Regions from separate parts of the Oikeobacillus pervagus genome, predicted to be linked through region 2. Evidence: riboswitches for the same ligand, from Rfam matches in the RefSeq annotation. Region 2 holds a riboswitch; the other holds the start of a gene.

Region 1 (5,878 bases), on a different contig from region 2:
TTTTATGTCTCTTCCAAACCATTCTCCCAATTCATCAAAGCTTTCTAGTAGAATTTGCTGATTTTGTTTCTTCTTTTTCATCGTACTTCCCTCTTCACTATGTTGGCTTTTGTCTATCATACCATGATTATATTCATCTAGTTATCATGAAATAGAAACAGGACCTGCCACCATTCATTGTTTATCCCTTATAATATAGGGTGAGATCTTTTTGAAAGTAAGTGAAAGGAAATGAATAATAGATGAAACTAGTATCCTGGAATGTGAACGGGCTAAGGGCGTGTGTTCGAAAAGGTTTTTTAGATTATTTCCACGAGGTGGATGCTGATATTTTTTGTGTACAGGAGACAAAATTACAAGCGGGGCAAATTGATTTATCATTGGAGGGATATGTGCAATACTGGAATTATGCCGAGAAAAAAGGGTACTCCGGTACAGCCGTATTTACGAAGAAACGACCATTAGCGATTTCATACGGGTTTGCTTCAGGAGAATCAGAACCAGAAGGAAGGGGCATTACCTTAGAGTTTGATACCTTTTTTCTAGTAAATGTATATACTCCGAATTCTCAGAGAGATTTGGCAAGACTCCCTTATCGACTCACATGGGAGGAGAGAGTCCATCGGTATTTAGTCGAATTGGATGCAAAGAAACCAGTAATTTATTGTGGAGATCTAAACGTTGCTCATCAAGAAATCGACTTAAAGAATTCTCGAACGAATCGGGGGAACTCAGGTTTTACAGACGAAGAAAGGGGAAAAATGTCAAACCTATTAGATGCGGGATTTATTGATACATTTCGCTATTTTTACCCAGAAAGAGAAGGGGCCTACTCCTGGTGGTCCTATATGAATAAAGTAAGAGAACGAAATATTGGGTGGCGGATTGATTATTTTCTTGTTTCAAAACGAATGAAAGACCGTTTGAAGGCAGCAGCTATTCATTCGGAAGTATTAGGAAGTGATCATTGTCCAGTCGTCTTGGAAATAGAAGAATAACCAATTATATCGATGGAAGAGCCGAGGAATTTCCTCGGTTTTTATTTTTGAAAATTTGATATTGAAATTCATTCTCATTTGTATTATTATATAAATGAGAATGAATTTCAATTAAAAATTAGGAGGAGCATATGATACATCTTTATTAATAGTTGGCGGAGACCGTGTAGAAACAATTACAACAAGGTTAAGAGAGATCGGCATACATAATGTTTCTCATATTAGTGGTAGAAAGACAAAAATGACAGAAAAAACGATTGGAAAACATACCGATGCGGTGTTAATCTTAACGGATTTTATCAACCATAATTTAGCAAAGGCAATAAAAGAGCAAGCCCGTGATAAAGAAATCCCCGCTTTATTTTCGAAAAGATCCTGGAGTTCGATTAAATTAACGATTGAAAAAGCCAATGAAAAGAATAAGATGACAGCTTGCTCATGAGGGATATTTTTCACAAACGGATCCTAACGTTTGCTTCAATAGAACCAATATGACAGCGAAAGAGGTGTGGATCCCATGATTTTTACCAATACACTTTCGAAAGAAATCGTCATCATAGATGGGGCGATGGGGACTGAATTATGGAAGAGTTTAGATCTCCCTTATAAAAAGCCTTTTTCAGCCCCATCATTGAATATATCAAACCCTGAAATCGTAGAAGAAATTCATACCCGCTATTTGCATGCGGGGGCCGATGTCATCACAACGAATACATTTACTGCTAATCTACTTTTACAAACTTACTATGGAAAAGAATCTGAAATCAGTGAACAGAATGAAAAGGAGTGCAAATTGCAAAATATGCCGTAGCCCCATTATAAAAACAAGAAAACAAGTGTTCGTTTGGGCGCATATTTGCCCTTTATTTGTTTCAGAGACATGCTTGCAAAATCCCATTGTTGATAACATTAAACTAGTTTCTTAAAGAAAAAATAAAGGAAACACAAGGATCATCCCCATGTTTCCCTAGAATATATTTTATTGTTCCTCTTCTGTGCCTTCAGATTCTGTATCTTCATTTTCTGTATCTTCGTTTTCTGTGTTTTCATTTTCTGTTTGATCCTCTACTTGTTGGTCTTCTTCTTTTTCCGTATCCTCTTTGTTACAACCAGCGGCGACCCCTACTAGCATGAAAGCTGTACACATTACCAATAACTTTTGCTTTAAACTTTTCATCTCCAACGCCTCCTTATATGTTGCGTAAAAAAAGTACATAGTTATCATACTATATTTTTGCGTCCATACAAGGAGTCTTTTCCATTTTTTACAAACCCTTAACGTAGGCTCTAAGATATTTAAACGATCTTAACATTCTGTCAATATATCAAATGAATTTAAGGTTATTAATAGATTTTCCCTTACAAAATAGAAAAAAGTCAGCAGAGACGCGATATTCACCCATTTCTTATGTTTGACGCTAGGTTTACGAATAAATTCAGGAGTTGTGCTACAACATTATTCACCAATATAAATAATCTTTATCTGGTTATAATCAATCACTATCGACTTCGTATATAGTAATATTTTACTAGTTATTCGCCATTTAAAACCAAGAAACAAAGCTTTCACCCTATAGACAACTGAATCATTTATCGTTAATTTGATAATTAGTTGACTGTGAAAGGATGGGGAGAATCGATGGGGATAATAAGAAAAGCATTTTCCTTAATTTTAGTAATGTTGATCATCGTAGGTTGTTCTAATGAAACAACAAAGCAGCCAGCAAAAGAAAATAAGGTGACAGACAAACAGGAAGTTGAAAAGCAAGAATTGGATTATGAAAAATATACTAGCCTAAATATTGAAGATATGCTGAAAACAGAGCCAGGTAAGTATAGGGGGGCTTCAAAGAAGGAGGAAAAAATAAAAAAAGCCATTACAACATTTCCTAAAGGAAAAAAAGCTGAAGAATATTATGGGAGGCTTTTGGCTTTAGCAGCTGAAGACTATCGTGATTATGCCCAATTTTTCAATAATTTTGACACTTCTTTTGAAGAGATTAGTGAGACTCCAGACGAAAAAGTAGACCTCCAAACAGATCCTAAAGCTAAAAAAATCAATGTACAAATTTTATTTGATGCTAGTGGAAGTATGGCTGCTGAGATTTCAGGTGAACAAAAAATGAAGCTTGCTAAAGATGCGGTGCTGCAATTTGTTACTGATCTTCCGGAAAATGTTCATGTCTCTCTTCGTGTTTATGGACATAAAGGTACTGGAAAAGAGGAGGATAAAGCCGCTTCTTGCTCTAGTACAGAAGTGGTTTACCCCTTATCGACATATGATCAGGAAACTTTTTCTAAAGCACTTGATACATTTAAACCTGCTGGATGGACTCCACTAGCAGCATCTATTTCGGCTGCAAAAGAAGATTTACATAATCAAATAGGGGAAAATGTCGAAAATATTATTTATATTGTGAGTGATGGGATTGAAACATGTGGTGGTGACCCAGTCCAAGCTGCAAAGGAACTCAACCAATCAGATATTAAAGCCGTGATTAACATCATCGGGTTTGACGTTGATCATGCCGGGCAAAAAGCATTAAAACTCGTAGCAGATGCTGGAAAAGGCGAGTATGTGGATGTAAATTCAAAACAGGCTTTTGCAGATTATTTTAATAAAAAAAAGAGTGAACTGTTGAATGAATGGCATTCATGGCAAACTGAAAATGTGAATAAATATTATGATTCACAAAATACAAGAGTGAATGAGTTATATACAAAGCAAAATGAAATGGTCAATCTTGCTACAGAAGAACAAAATGAATTACTTGCATTCACAAACGATTTGAAACAAAATTTAGACTTAGATAGTACTGTTCATTATGAAATTCGTGAGTTCATTCGTAAAAGGGGATATACCGTACGTGAGTATGCACGAGATTCAGGATATAAATACCGCGAAGAACTTAGAAATCGTGGGTACGAATTACGTGAAGAAGTACGTGACAAAGGATATAAAGAACGTGAGGAAATTCGTAGAAACAAGTAAAAGGTAGATCTATAAGGTATTTTCTTTATTCATCATTGCAATATGATAAAACTATCGATATACTCAATATGTTAACTTAATATGATAGGGGATTCAAGGTGTCCTTTTTTGGACTTGATAAGGAATCTGGTGGAAATCCAGAACTGTTCCCGCAACTGTTAATGCAGACGAAATAAGCATATCCACTATATCTCAAATGATATGGGAAGGGCTTAAACTAGGATGATGCATGAGTCAGGAGACTTGCCTTGAAGACAATATAGTACTATCTTTTTCGGGAGGTGAAAAGATAGGACGTGGAAACGTTCAAATTCTCATAATGAAGTTCTCGTTCTACACTCATCTACTTACTGATGGGTGTTTTTTTGTTTAGAAAAATAGTTTAAAAAGGAGAGATTTTTCTGGAGATTCAAAAACAACCTAGACATTTCTATATGTTTATCATCCTATCTATCGTTCTATTATTATTATTGATGACGATCGGTGTGATGGTAGGTCCGGTTTCCATCCATCCTTTTACTGTTTGGAAAGTAGTTTTTTCTAAACTCCCATTCTTCCATGAAAGTATCCAATCGACAGAGGCAACGATAATTTGGGACATACGCTTTCCGAGAGTGATTCTAGGTGTGATTGTCGGGGCAGGACTTGGAATCATCGGTACTGCGGTGCAGGCAGTTGTTAGAAATTCATTGGCTGATCCATACATATTAGGGGTATCATCAGGTGCTTCTGTAGGAGCAACATTGGTGATTGTCTTAGGTGTATTTTCATTTTTAGGTCAATATGCGATATCGTTTGCGGCCTTTTTAGGGGCACTTTTATCTACCATATTTGTTTTCTTTTTTTCACAAATTAATGGAAGAATATCGACCGTCCGACTATTGCTCGCCGGTGTTGCGATTTCGATGATACTGTCAGCTATTACGAATTTTATTGTCATCTCGTCACCTCGAGCAGAAGGAATTCGTGATGTGATGTTTTGGATGATGGGAAGTCTCGCAGGAGCCCGTTGGGAATATTTATTCATCCCAGCTTTGATTGTGACGATTGCTTTTTTATATCTTTGGAGTCAATTCCGCTCTTTGAATCTTCTTCTTATGGGGGATGAGACAGCGGTTACATTAGGAGTAAATTTAACCTCTTTTCGGAAAAAACTGATTGTCATCACCTCACTATTAACAGGGGTACTCGTTGCCGTAAGTGGTGCGATTGGATTTATCGGATTAGTCATCCCTCATATTGTTCGTTTATTAGTCGGATCTGATCATCGAAGAGTATTGCCACTCAGTGCTTTAGCAGGTGCCAGCTTTTTATTACTGGCAGATATTTGTGCAAGAATTATCATTGCTCCTGAAGAGATGCCGATTGGAATTATTACAGCAGTATGTGGAGGACCTTTCTTTATATGGCTTTTACGTAGAAATTCATATTCTTTTTAAGGAGGTCATAATGGATGGAAATTTCGGTAGAAGACGTAAGTTATACTATTTTTGATAAAAAAATAATCAATCAAGTGTCTTTAACTATTCATCATGGGGAATTGGTGGGAATCATTGGCCCAAATGGAAGTGGAAAATCGACGCTTTTAAAAAATATGTATCGTGTATTAAAACCTGATGGAGGGGTGATACAACTTGACGGACGGTCCATTACGGATATAAACACGAAAGAAATCGCCAAACAGCTTTCCGTTGTGAGTCAGGAGTCCAGTGTTGCCTTTGATTTTAATGTTTTTGAAATCATTCTGATGGGGCGTACTCCACATAAGAAATTTCTTCAACCCGATACGGTCGAGGATGAGCACATCGTTCGGAATGCTTTGAGCCAGGTGAATATGAGCGAATATATCGATAAACGGTTTACCCAATTATCAGGGGGCGAAAAGCAG
Region 2 (12,501 bases):
TCTTTTCATAAAGATTCCATATTCTTTTGCCCATTTATTTAAACTTGAAGTGACTAAACTATTTAATTTACTTCTTGTAGGATCATCCATTCCTTGGGTTATATCATCATAGTTATCCAAATAAATGATGGCTAATACGGTTTTTTCCTCTTCATACTTTTTCACAATTTGCTGTTGTTCTGTTATATCAAAAAAGTATAGAAGACGGTCTTTCGGCTTTAAAATAACGGTAAATTGCCTTTCCCCTAATGAGACAATCTCTTCACTCACCTCTTGCTTGACAATGGGGACAACAGGTTCAGCAATATCATATAGTGATCGACCTATAATGGTTTCCTCTTCAAACCAAGAAGCAAAATAATGATTTGTCCATTCAATATATAAATCATCATTAAATAATAAAATCCCTATTGGCAATTCCATTAAGGCTTCTTCCCCGACGTGCTTTAAGCGGTATGAAAGTGTCGAAATATAGTTCTCTACATCCTGATGCATCTGCCTTTCTAAATAAAAGATCAATCCAAACAAGACAATCATCAATGCACAACAAATGACACTGAACCAAAAATATCGAAAGGCGAGCACTGATAACAGCGCCGCCGACACGATCATTAATCCATACAAGGGGAAGCGAATTACTCGCCTTTTATAGTATGAAAGCATGATTTCAGCTCCTAATATTTAAAATAATTCGCTTGTTAAGATTTTTGTTGAAGGCGCTGCCGTAAATGAAATCCTAAGTCAATTATACCTAATAATCGAATGAAATAAAGAATTGGTAAAAAAAGAATCGATACAATCGTGATGATGATCGGGATCGCCTTTGTCCAATTTTTGTAATGACCATAAAAATAAATAAATGCTAAACCTTGAATATAAAAACAAAGCTGAAGCATAAACATCAAATTGACAGACGCTATGTACCAAGTAGAACCGGGCTCTGGAGCCACAATCAAATTCCCTAATAATAAAATTAAATAGTACCACAAAACACTTTTGGGAACTTGCCATTCCCTAAATGGCGCCCAATTTGGAACCTGAATCCCTAACCGTTTAGCGATAGGAAAATTAACGATCATCATTAAAAGAACAATTAGAAAGGAAGCTAACACTAATAAACTTGGCATTAATATTTGTATTAAATTCAACATTTCATTGAACTGTTCCATCATATTATCCGGAACTGGCTGTCCTAATTGTTTCATTAAATTAATCGACTGTGTATAGGATTCTTTGAACATTTTTGTAAAATCTTCAATAAAATTGATTTGAAAAAATGCGATGGCGATCACATATTGTAAAATGGTATTCACTAAAAATGTTAAACTTCCTGCCATATATATGGCGAATTTTCCCTTCTTCATTTGGACAAAGTATCCCATAACAAGCCCCGTCGTCCCATAAGCTAATGCTAGTCCGATTGAAAATACCCCACCAATGATCATTGAGATCACGCTACTGGCCAACACCATTAAAGTTGAATATTTTTGGGGATATTTTGCACTGTAAATGAAAAACGGCAAAATGAGAAACAGCATGGAGATTATCCACAAAACGGGTATGTAAATGGATACTAATAAAAGCACTGTGAAAATAGCTACCATCAGTGCGCCCTCTGTTAAAACTCGGGTATCTCTCACATCAACACCTCAATTTTTTTAATCTGTCATTCCTATGATCAATAGAAACTATCATACACTTTCGCACAGAAACCCTATTTTCCATGAGGGTGATTTGTCTCTATATTTTAACACATATCACCATTTTATCCCCGATTCCTTTTCAATTCAACAATTCCATATACAACAAACGTATTATATTCCAATTATGGGGATTTGGAAATTTCCCAAATTAAAGGATCAACAGGTGGGAGAGGATTGCAAGATTGTTAGACAGTTCTCTACTAAGTGGATTTTTGATCAAAGGGGATGTTCATGAAAAATTAAAGTTGGGAATTCCTTTAAGTACCAAGCTTCATCCCGTTGATGTACCTAGCTCTAATCTTATGGAAAAACCCCAACTTTTTTTATTTTAACTTGTTTTAAATTGATTGATTTCCTTCTGTAATTGAATACTTAATTCTGTTAGATCTCTCATGGCCTCAGAAACAACTGTTGTGGAATTAAGTTGATTTTCCGTGTAGGAATGTACTTCTTGGCTTGCTGCTGCCGCTTCTTGTGAAATATATGCAACCTCTTTTACGACTTCTAGCATTTCATCTTTTTTTCCCGTTACTTCTTGAACTTCTACATTTACAGCGGAAATTGATTGTTTGATTTGGTGAATGAACTCTGAAATTTCTTGAAACGAGCTATTGGTTTGTTTCACAACATCTGTTTGTTGATGGAAACTATTTTTCGTTTTAGACATTTGCTCGACCGCATGTTTTGTACTCATTTGGATATTTTGAATAATAGTCGTAATTTTTTTCGTTGCTTCACTAGATTGTTCAGCAAGTTTTCGAACTTCATCGGCTACAACAGCGAACCCTTTTCCGTGTTCACCAGCACGAGCTGCCTCTATACTAGCATTTAGTGCTAATAAATTTGTTTGAGACGCGATTTGGGTAATCGTTTGCACAACGACTTCAATCGTTTCTACTTTATCGTTTAGATGAATCATCACCTCTTGCATATGATCCACTACTTCGCTTGAGTTCTCATTTGATTTTTTTAATAGAGACATTTGTTGAAATCCTTTATCACTAGTTTGATCGGCCTTTTGTAATAAAGAAGACATTTGATCGGTTTTAACTGAAATATGATTGATCCTATTTCCTAAATCATGAAATTGCTGGTCTGCCTTGTCCGACATTTGGGCGGAATCAGTCGCTCCCTCCGAAATACTTTGAACGGCTGCTGCTGTCTGTTCTGTCGAATCCTTTGTCATCTCCACTATTTCTTGTAACCTTCCAACCGATTCACGTACATTTTTAGCCGTTATATTCATCACTTTTATAATATTTTTCATATTTGTCATCATGTAATTAAAATGATGGGCCAATTGACCAACTTCATCTTTGCTGTGAATGTCTACTTGAATATTTAAATGGCCCTTTGTCACCATTTGAATTGATTCTGTTAATTTTCCTAAAGGTTTTGTAATTTTAGCGGATAACAAAATGATCGCTATGATGATAAGGAGTAGTACCGTTAAAGCCACAACTAACAAGAAATCTTGAATCGATTGCGAAACCTTTTGTAATTCTTTTTGGTGATAAATAGCCCCAACCTTCCAATTCGTATTTTTCACTGTGTCAAAAACAAGTTTATTGCTTTCATTATATTGGTCAAATTGAATGATTCCGGATTTATTAGAGTGTTGAAATAGTTCCATAATGTATGGGAGATTTTTTATATTTTTTCCTTGTTTCTCATCATGAACAATTGCCACTCCTGTTTTCGAGATTAATATCGGAAATCCATGATACCCGATATTCAAATCATTCATCCAGTTCGTTAAACTAGTTAAATTAATATCGGCCGCGATCACTCCTAGAAATTGCTCCCCGCTATACACAGCTTTTGAAATGGTAATGACGGAGGTCTTCGTTGCTTTATGAATGTATGGTTCACTCCAAACAGCCGTTTTCGATTGTTTCTTTGCTTCCTTATACCATTTTTGCTCAGTGAAATGATAATCAGAAGGAAACTGAGAAACAGGAGCAGCTTTTAATCTATTAGTAGGGGAAACAAAGTAGACAGACGCAACATCTTTATAATGCTTCGTATAACGATTAAAGCTTTTTTGAACACTTCGATCAAGTAAACTTAATTCCTCATGATCGACCTTATCCTGAACCCCTCGTGCAAATTGAATTAATTCATCACTCTCAGATAACATAAGTAGACTAGTTTCGTGCTTTTCTAAAAACACTTGAGTGGAATGGTTCGCTTCTTTAACAATTCCATCTATTTGTTCCATTACATCCGTTTCCATTATTTTTTCCATTTTCCAATTCGTAAAAAAAATAATGATTCCAAATGAAACCATTAACAAAATAGTTATAGGAATAATTAGTTTGAATTTGATTGATCTCAAGAACATCACAACCTTATATATACTACTTTTAGTATAAGACTTAAGATGTATAGATTAGGTTATCGCAATGTAAAGATTTTATTAAAGTTGGAGTGAGGGAAGTGGGTAAGCACACAAAAGGACTCGAAAAGAACAAAAGCGGAAGCGCCTGTCCATCGGCGTACGTATTTTGTAGTCTTTGACTGAGATAAAGGAAACGAAAGCGTGGCCTTTCACGAGCTGATGTGGACTTATCGGAGGGAGAAAACGGAGAAATCCGCTAGACGTGGACAACCCCTTTCAAAGGAGGATATCCACAGTTCTAAATTTTATAATTTTCTAGGAAAACGAAAGAAAGACAGCAAGGCAAAGATCCCCACTGTCTTTTTTATATTATTTTTCTTCTGCAACATATGGAAGAAGAGCCATTGTACGAGCGCGTTTGATTGCTAAAGTCAAACGACGTTGGTATTTAGCGCTTGTTCCTGTTACACGACGTGGAAGAATTTTTCCGCGTTCAGAAATAAACTTTTTAAGTAAGTCTACATCTTTATAATCAATATGAGTGATGTGGTTAGATGTGAAATAACACACTTTCCGACGTTTACGTCCACCTCTGCGTCCACCTGCCATGTTCAATTCCCTCCTTTACTTGTTATTTAAAACTTATCATCAAAATGGGAGATCATCATCTGAAATATCGATCTGTTGACCGTCATTTGCAAATGGATCTTCATCTATACGTGTGAAACCATTATTGTTTCGATCTTGTTGATTCTGACTAAAAGGATTGTCTTGATGTCTTTGGCTACCGCCAAACATCCCACTGTCATCGCGTCGGCTATTTCCTGCCGAAGCATTACGTGGTTCTAAAAACTGTACACTTTCAGCCAAGACCTCTGTAACGTATACACGTCTACCATCTTGTCCTTCGTAATTCCGCGTTTGAATGCGGCCATCGACACCAGCAAGGCTGCCTTTTTTCAAAAAGTTTGCAACGTTTTCCGCAGGTCTGCGCCAAACAACACAATTAATGAAATCCGCTTCTCTCTCACCTTGTTGATTCGTATAATTACGATTACAAGCAAGAGTAAAAGAAGCAACAGCAATGCCATTCGGTGTGTAACGAAGTTCAGGGTCTTTTGTTAAACGACCGACTAAAACAACTCGGTTCATCATCAGAATCAACCCCTTCCTTCTTAATTAACGTTCCACGTGAAACATTAATCGAAGAATTTGTTTGTATGATTGAACGACTACTTTTCAAAAAGTAGAAGCTATTTTACTAAACATTTCAAATGAATTATTCTTCTTCTTTAACGACAATGTGGCGGATAATATCGTCACTAATCTTTGCTAAACGATCGAATTCTTGAACAGCTTCTGGTTTAGATTGAACATGAACTAATTGATAGAAGCCTTCACGGAAATCGTTAATTTCGTATGCAAGACGACGTTTACCCCAGTCTTTAGAATCGATGAGTTCCGCACCGTTAGAAGTTAAGACATTATCAAAACGCTCAACAACTGCTTTTTTAGTATCTTCATCTACATTTGGGCGGATGATGTACATTAATTCGTACTTTTTCATCTTTCTTTCACCTCCTTATGGACTATACGGCTCTTTCCTTTTAAAAAGAGCAAGGAGCAATGTTTTCATTACTCACAGGAAGAAATTATACCATAATGGTATCTTAAAAGCAATGAGTCATCCCCAAAAATAGATTTCAATAGACTTAAAACATAAAGGTAGAAAAAGTAATCGCTGTAAATGTTCCTAATAATGCGCCAACAAGAACATCTGAGGGATAGTGAACACCTAACACAATTCTAGAAACGGCTACAAGAAGGGCAGCTGGCAGTAAGTAAGGTAAAAGGGATGGATAGACAACAAGATAAGAAATAACTATGGAAAAAACAGCTGTCGTGTGGCCGGATGGAAAAGAGTAGTCCTTGAATAAATGACCATGTACCATTGCATTAGGCAAGGCTAAATACGGACGGATTCTTTGAAAAGTCTTTTTAATTAAAACAGCTACTACATGACTGACAACTAACGATACTAAAGCAAGCAATGCAACCTTTCTCAATGTTTGATTACTTGACATTAATAATATAAGTTGCAATCCAATTGTAAACATCGCTCCCCCAAGATGGGTAATATGTTTAAAAAAAGACACGCATAATTTCGAGCGGCGATTAAGAAAGTAAAAATAGGCTTGATCTTGTTTGATAAACCATGATTTTGCCCTTTCCACTTGAAAAACCCCCTCTAAACTTCATTTTCTTTTAGTGTAAAAGATCATTATTAGTTTATACGAAGGATTTTGTAAATTTTCTGTAATTCTCTTGATTATTTTCACCAAAGTGGTTCTTCTTTATTCCGTAATTGGTACAATCTTGGTACTAACAAAAGAACCATCACATAGGCGATCAACTCTATCACTAGAATAACTGAAATAGGGACATGAAAGATGGTCAATGGAAACCAAAGAAGAATGGGCAAAGTCGTAAAAACCGACGCTTTTTTTCTCGATTTAGCTGACACGTATTGTATATGCTGACAGTAAGGACACGTCCATCCATAGGAAAAAGAAAATGATTTCAAAAGAGTTTCTTTCCACTTCCATTTACTTTGACAATTTTGGCAAATAGGCATAACCATTTCCCCCTTTTTAGAGAATACGATTCAATAAACTAAAAGGTTTCACAAAACAGAAACATAAAGGAATTTAAATTAAAAATTCAGAAAATAAAAATAGACACAAAAGGAAGACTGAATTATACTTAACTAAAGCGGAAGCGCCTTGGTTATCGGCGTACGAATGTTGCAGATTTCGACTGAGATAAAGGAAACACGGCGAGGAAGTCCACGAGCCGATGTTGACTTATCGTAGGGAGAAAACGGAGACATTCGCTAGACGATAGGCGCTGGAGCTAGATGTACAAAAGCGGAAGCGCCTCGATCATCGCCGTACGGATTTCTCAAGTTTCGACTGAAATAAAAGAAACGAGAGCAAGGTCCTTCTTGAGCTGATGTTGACTTATCAGAGGGAGTAAACGGAAAAATTCGCTAGACGACAGGCGCTTGAGGCTTGCCGTGGTCAACATTTTTAAAGGGTGATCCACAGTTCTATATTTTAAAGTTTTCTAAACAACAAGTGAATATTCCTTTTTTAAACAGGTGCTATATTTTACTATAGCTTAAAAGGGAAGTTCGGTGTAAATCCGACACGGTTCCCGCCACTGTAATTCTGAGCGACCTGCTATTTGTCACTGTTTCAAAATGAAATGGGAAGACGCTGGAAACGATGAAGTTAAGTCAGGAGACCTGCCTGTTTAATAAGCGCAATAATTCCTACGGGTAATAGGGAGGTGTCTGTGAAGAATTCATATAGAAGAAGTCTATTCTTTTTTCTATACGATGATGTTTGAAAGAAACTATTCTGAGCATTCGGCCCTTGGTCCGAATGCTCTTTTTTTATCGTTCAATTTCTCATAAAAGAGAAGGGGTGGGGGAAGTGAAGATTGTTTCTGATCCAGAGGAAGTATTCCGACACTTAAAATATAACCATTTCCATCCAGATTTAAATAGATTTCGAGAAGCACATCATCAACAGCAAACATTAACACAAGTAATGGAGACGGAACAGGCATTTATGGCTTTAGCTATCGTGGATTCGCAAATCATTGGTTATACAATCATACTTTCACCAGAGGAAGAGGAGAGATGGATTAAATTAGATTTTCTGAAAGTACTAGGGGTCATTGAAGTGGCTCCCACTTTTCGAAACCGAAGCATTGCCAAAAAATTATTGCATTCTATCTTCACCCAACAGGAGTTGGAACATTATATTATTATTTCTCTAGAATATTGCTGGCATTGGGATTTAAAACTCACCAATGGCGATCCTTATTTGTACAGAAATATGTTAAGAAAGGTGCTTGAGTCTGCTCGATTTGTAGAATACAAAACAAATGACCCTGATATTAAGGCTTCTGAAGTCAATTTTCTCATGGCAAGAATAGGAAAGGCTATAACAAGCGAACAAGTTTCGCAATTTATCCGTCTAGCAAAATATAATAAGTAAAAGGAGAGAGAATCATGCAAGAAAAGAAGATCAATCATTATATTAATAGTCTAGGTGCTGTTTTCGTCATTTATTCTTCCAAGGAAAAGGTCATAGAAAAATATATGGAGTTAAAAGCAGCTATCTCCGAACTTGAAGAAAACAAAAAAGAGCAGCAACTCTATTTAGATAAAGCATTACAAACGGTTATATTGGGCCGATAATTCGAAGGTTTCCTTTATATTTTGAACGATGTAAAAACGGAATAGAAAAACGGAGCGTTGTATTTCTCAACACTCCGTTTTTCTTATTCTTTTACACATTAAAACGGAAATGGATAACATCCCCGTCCTGAACAAAATATTCTTTCCCCTCAAGTCGGACCTTTCCTGCTTCTCTAGCCGCTCCCATTGAACCTGCATTTAATAAATCCTCATAGGAAACAGTCTCGGCACGAATAAATCCACGTTCAAAATCGGTATGAATAATTCCCGCACATTCTGGTGCTTTCATCCCTTTTCGGAATGTCCAAGCACGTACTTCTTGAACACCTGCAGTAAAGTATGTAGCTAGCCCAAGTAAGCTGTATGTTGCACGAATTAATTGGTCAAGTCCAGATTCTTCAATTCCTAATTCTTGTAAAAACATTGCCTTTTCTTCGTCATCTAATTCAGCAATTTCAGATTCAATTTTAGCACAAACGACGATGACTTCAGCATGGTCCTTATCGGCAAATTCGCGAACTTGTTGTACATAAGGATTTTCTGAAGGATCGACAACATCGTCCTCTCCAACGTTTGCCACATAAAGTACTGGCTTAATTGTAAGTAGATGTAACCCTTTCACAACTTTCATTTGCTCTTCTGTGAATTCGACAGTTCGAGCTGGCAATTCTGATTCAAATGCCTCCTTTAATTTCACAAGGATTTCATGTTCGATCATCGCATCTTTATCTTTTTGTTTCGCCATTTTTTCTACACGGCCAACTCTTTTATCCACTGTTTCTAAATCGGCCAGTATTAATTCTAAGTTAATCGTTTCGATATCAGAAATAGGGTCTACCTTTCCTGAAACATGGGTGATATTTTCATCCGCAAAGCAGCGGACGACATGACAGATCGCATCCACTTGGCGAATATGAGATAAAAATTTGTTCCCTAAGCCTTCCCCTTTACTAGCCCCTTTTACAATTCCAGCGATATCTGTAAATTCAAAAGCGGTCGGAACCGTTTTCTTTGGTTGTACTAACTCTGTTAATTTATTTAACCGTTCGTCTGGTACTTCTACAATCCCAACATTAGGATCAATGGTACAAAAGGGATAGTTGGCAGATTCTGCCCCCGCTTTTGTAATGGCATTAAATAATGTTGATTTTCCTACGTTCGGTAAGCCAACAATTCCGGCTGTTAACGCCATACTTCGTCACTCCTCTATTCATAAATAATTGTCTATACACACAAACCATCCTTTAAAATTCTGGAAAGACTTAGACTTTCACAAAACAGGAAAGGCATCATTCAAGCAAAGATACTTATCTTTTATTCAGAAAAATTGAATATAAACCTTTCACAATTATAGATATATGGTGGAAAAAAGACAAGGGATTCTAGCGTTCCCAAAAGAATATCTTTGGGAAAAGGGCGAAAAAAAGAAAGAGGACTGATCCTTAAGGCAAAGTATAATGAACCTTAAGGACCATCTCTTTATTCTTCAGTCGCTGTTTCAAGTACTTTCTTCATTTTCTTAACAAAATCTTTGCGGGGAAGCATCACACTATGCTGACAACCTTCACATTTTATTCGAATATCCATTCCGATACGGATTACCTTCCAACGATTCACCCCACAAGGATGGGGTTTTTTCATCTCGACAATATCATGTAATTGAAAGTTTTTTTGCTCCATTTCCTTTCTCCTCCCTTATTCGCCTCCGTGTTTTACTTCCACAGGTTTTTCCTGTTGTTCTTTCCTTGAGTACGTAACAAGTCGTGGGTATGGGATTTCGATTCCATTCTGGTCTAGACATAATTTGATTTCTTTACGAATCATTCGGGCAATATACCAATGGTTTGTCGGTAGAGTTTCGGCTGTAATTCTTAATACAATATCAGATGCAGCAAGATTCTGTATTCCTAAAAGTTGTGGAGGGGCAACGATTTCTTCATATTTGCCCGGCAAAACTTGCAATAATTCTTCTATTACTTTTTCAGCTTTTTGAATATCCGATTCATAAGCAATACTCACATCGATGATCGCAATGCTATTATGAATAGAAAAGTTCGTTACCTCAGTAATACCTCCATTAGGCAATACATTTAACTCACCATTGATTCCTTTAATTTTCGTCGTTCTCAACCCAATTTCCTCAACGGTCCCTTCAAATTGCCCAATTCTTACATAGTCCCCAACCGAGAATTGATCTTCAAAAATAATAAAAAATCCTGTAATCACATCGCGCACTAAGTTTTGAGCTCCAAAACCAATAGCTAATCCAACAACTCCTGCACCAGCAAGCAACCCTTTAATGTTAAAAGTTAGTATTTCTAAAATATTGATAATCGCCATAAAATAAACTACATAGGAGATAATATTCTCTAGCAATTTCAGTAATGTATTTTCCCTTCTTTCAGACACGGTTAAAGGAGATTTAGACCGGAGTCTGAAAAAGTTACGAAGGATAATCCTTCCAATCCTTACAACAATTCCAGCTAACAGTAAGGTAATTATTATTCTTAATGATCCTTCCCCTATCGCTATCCATGTATCTTCACTTGAGAACTTTTCCCATAGTTTATCAACCATTTTTTCATATACGTTCATGATTATTTTCTCTCCCTTTTCCTCATCACTGAGAGCATGTATATTTTATCAATTTTCATTTGACTTTTGTAGTACTAAACTTTTTCAATTCAATTTATTTCCATATTACTAAAACAATTATTCCATTTTTATGTATAGAAATTTCTTCATATCCGTATACTATTACTATGATTGAAAAGGAGTGGATCTAATGAAGCTTAAAGGGATCTTTGACCGAAAACCTGAACCAATGAGAGTTGAATATACAGACCATATTGCAACGAAAAAGATTTCCCATGAAATATTATCACTTCTCCCAGCATCTGCTGGACGCCCAATCATTTTCGTTTGCATCGGAACAGATCGGTCAACAGGTGACTCCTTAGGTCCACTCACAGGAACTTTTCTTGCCGAAAGCGAGCTTTCTCATTTTCACATCTATGGCACTTTGGATGATCCCGTCCATGCAGTAAATTTGCAGGAAAAGCTCGATTCCATCCATAAGGAACATGTGAATCCTTTTATTATAGGGGTGGATGCCTGCTTAGGAAAATTAAAAAGCGTCGGAATCATTCAAATTGCGAATGGACCTGTCAAACCAGGAGCCGGTGTCCAAAAAGAACTTCCGCCTGTTGGTGAGGCCCATATTACTGGAATTGTCAATGTCAGTGGTTTTATGGAATTTTTTGTTCTACAAAACACACGATTAAATCTTGTCATGAAGATGGCAAAAATCATTTCAAAAAGCATAGTAGAAGTCTCTCGTAAATATCAACGAAGATTAGAATTACATCCACTTGTAACAGATGAAGAGAGGACACTATAAAGTGAAACTTCATTCAGTGGGGGTTTTACTGCCCGTTAAGGCGGGATAAATGCGAAACCTTATCTTAGTGTTGGTTGAACGGTCTAGGAAACAAATACCACTATCTAATTGAAGGCCCTTGCCATTCATCATGCGGAATAAAATCTGATTGCTTTTGCACTCGGATTTTTTTGCTTTATCATCAACTTATCAAAAAGCATGAAGACATCCGACTATGACTGCAACGATGAGTATACTCGGTAATAAATTTGCAACGCGAATTTTGGTTAGACCTAATACATTCAAGCCAATGGCAAAAATCATAATCCCCCCAACAGAAGTCATTTCTAAAATAAATTGATCCATTAAATTTTGAGGGATCAAACGATTAATCTGTGTGGCAAAGATAGCGATGATCCCCTCATAAAGAAAGACAGGAATAGCTGAGAAAAGCACGCCAATCCCAAATGTTGTCGTTAAAATCAATGCTGTAACCCCATCTATGATAGACTTTGTCAATAGAACATCATGATTCCCCCGAATTCCACTGTCCAATGCTCCAATCACGCCCATTGCGCCAATGACAAAAATTAACGTAGCTGTCACAAAACCTTCCGAAATGCTAGCATTCCCCTTTTCTTTAGATCCAATTTTATTTTCTAGCCACCTTCCCATTTGATTTAATCGTTCTTCTAAAGCCATGAACTCGCCTATAGCCGCTCCAACGACCATGCTAATGATGACAATTAAAAAATTCTCACTTTTAAACCCCATTTGTAAACCTAATACAATCACAGCTAATCCAATT

Evidence for each region. A riboswitch is a leader RNA that binds a small molecule or an ion and turns the genes downstream of it on or off. The one in region 2 is predicted to bind cobalamin.
Region 1: linked by a shared signal. The riboswitch ahead of J2S13_RS01830 (FecCD family ABC transporter permease) and the one ahead of J2S13_RS08985 (GNAT family N-acetyltransferase) in region 2 are both predicted to bind cobalamin.

Annotation. Positions count from the first base shown of each region.
Region 1 is NZ_JAUSUC010000003.1:15,964-21,841, forward strand. Features, by position in the region: gene J2S13_RS01800 (endonuclease I family protein) at 1-81, opposite strand, end outside; gene J2S13_RS01805 (exodeoxyribonuclease III) at 243-998, shown strand; gene J2S13_RS01810 (DUF2325 domain-containing protein) at 1,147-1,440, shown strand; gene J2S13_RS01815 (homocysteine S-methyltransferase family protein) at 1,516-1,809, shown strand; gene J2S13_RS01820 (hypothetical protein) at 1,978-2,175, opposite strand; gene J2S13_RS01825 (vWA domain-containing protein) at 2,638-3,990, shown strand; cobalamin riboswitch at 4,070-4,255, shown strand; gene J2S13_RS01830 (FecCD family ABC transporter permease) at 4,425-5,429, shown strand; gene J2S13_RS01835 (heme ABC transporter ATP-binding protein) at 5,444-5,878, shown strand, end outside.
Region 2 is NZ_JAUSUC010000019.1:43,175-55,675, forward strand. Features, by position in the region: gene J2S13_RS08945 (DHH family phosphoesterase) at 1-663, opposite strand, end outside; gene J2S13_RS08950 (YybS family protein) at 699-1,604, opposite strand; gene J2S13_RS08955 (methyl-accepting chemotaxis protein) at 2,032-4,041, opposite strand; gene rpsR (30S ribosomal protein S18) at 4,414-4,653, opposite strand; gene ssb (single-stranded DNA-binding protein) at 4,693-5,199, opposite strand; gene rpsF (30S ribosomal protein S6) at 5,324-5,611, opposite strand; gene J2S13_RS08975 (phosphatase PAP2 family protein) at 5,757-6,278, opposite strand; gene J2S13_RS08980 (TIGR04104 family putative zinc finger protein) at 6,380-6,679, opposite strand; cobalamin riboswitch at 7,186-7,373, shown strand; gene J2S13_RS08985 (GNAT family N-acetyltransferase) at 7,542-8,111, shown strand; gene J2S13_RS08990 (hypothetical protein) at 8,126-8,314, shown strand; gene ychF (redox-regulated ATPase YchF) at 8,406-9,506, opposite strand; gene J2S13_RS09000 (DUF951 domain-containing protein) at 9,794-9,994, opposite strand; gene J2S13_RS09005 (mechanosensitive ion channel family protein) at 10,010-10,909, opposite strand; gene yyaC (spore protease YyaC) at 11,100-11,714, shown strand; gene J2S13_RS09015 (DUF554 domain-containing protein) at 11,904-12,501, opposite strand, start outside.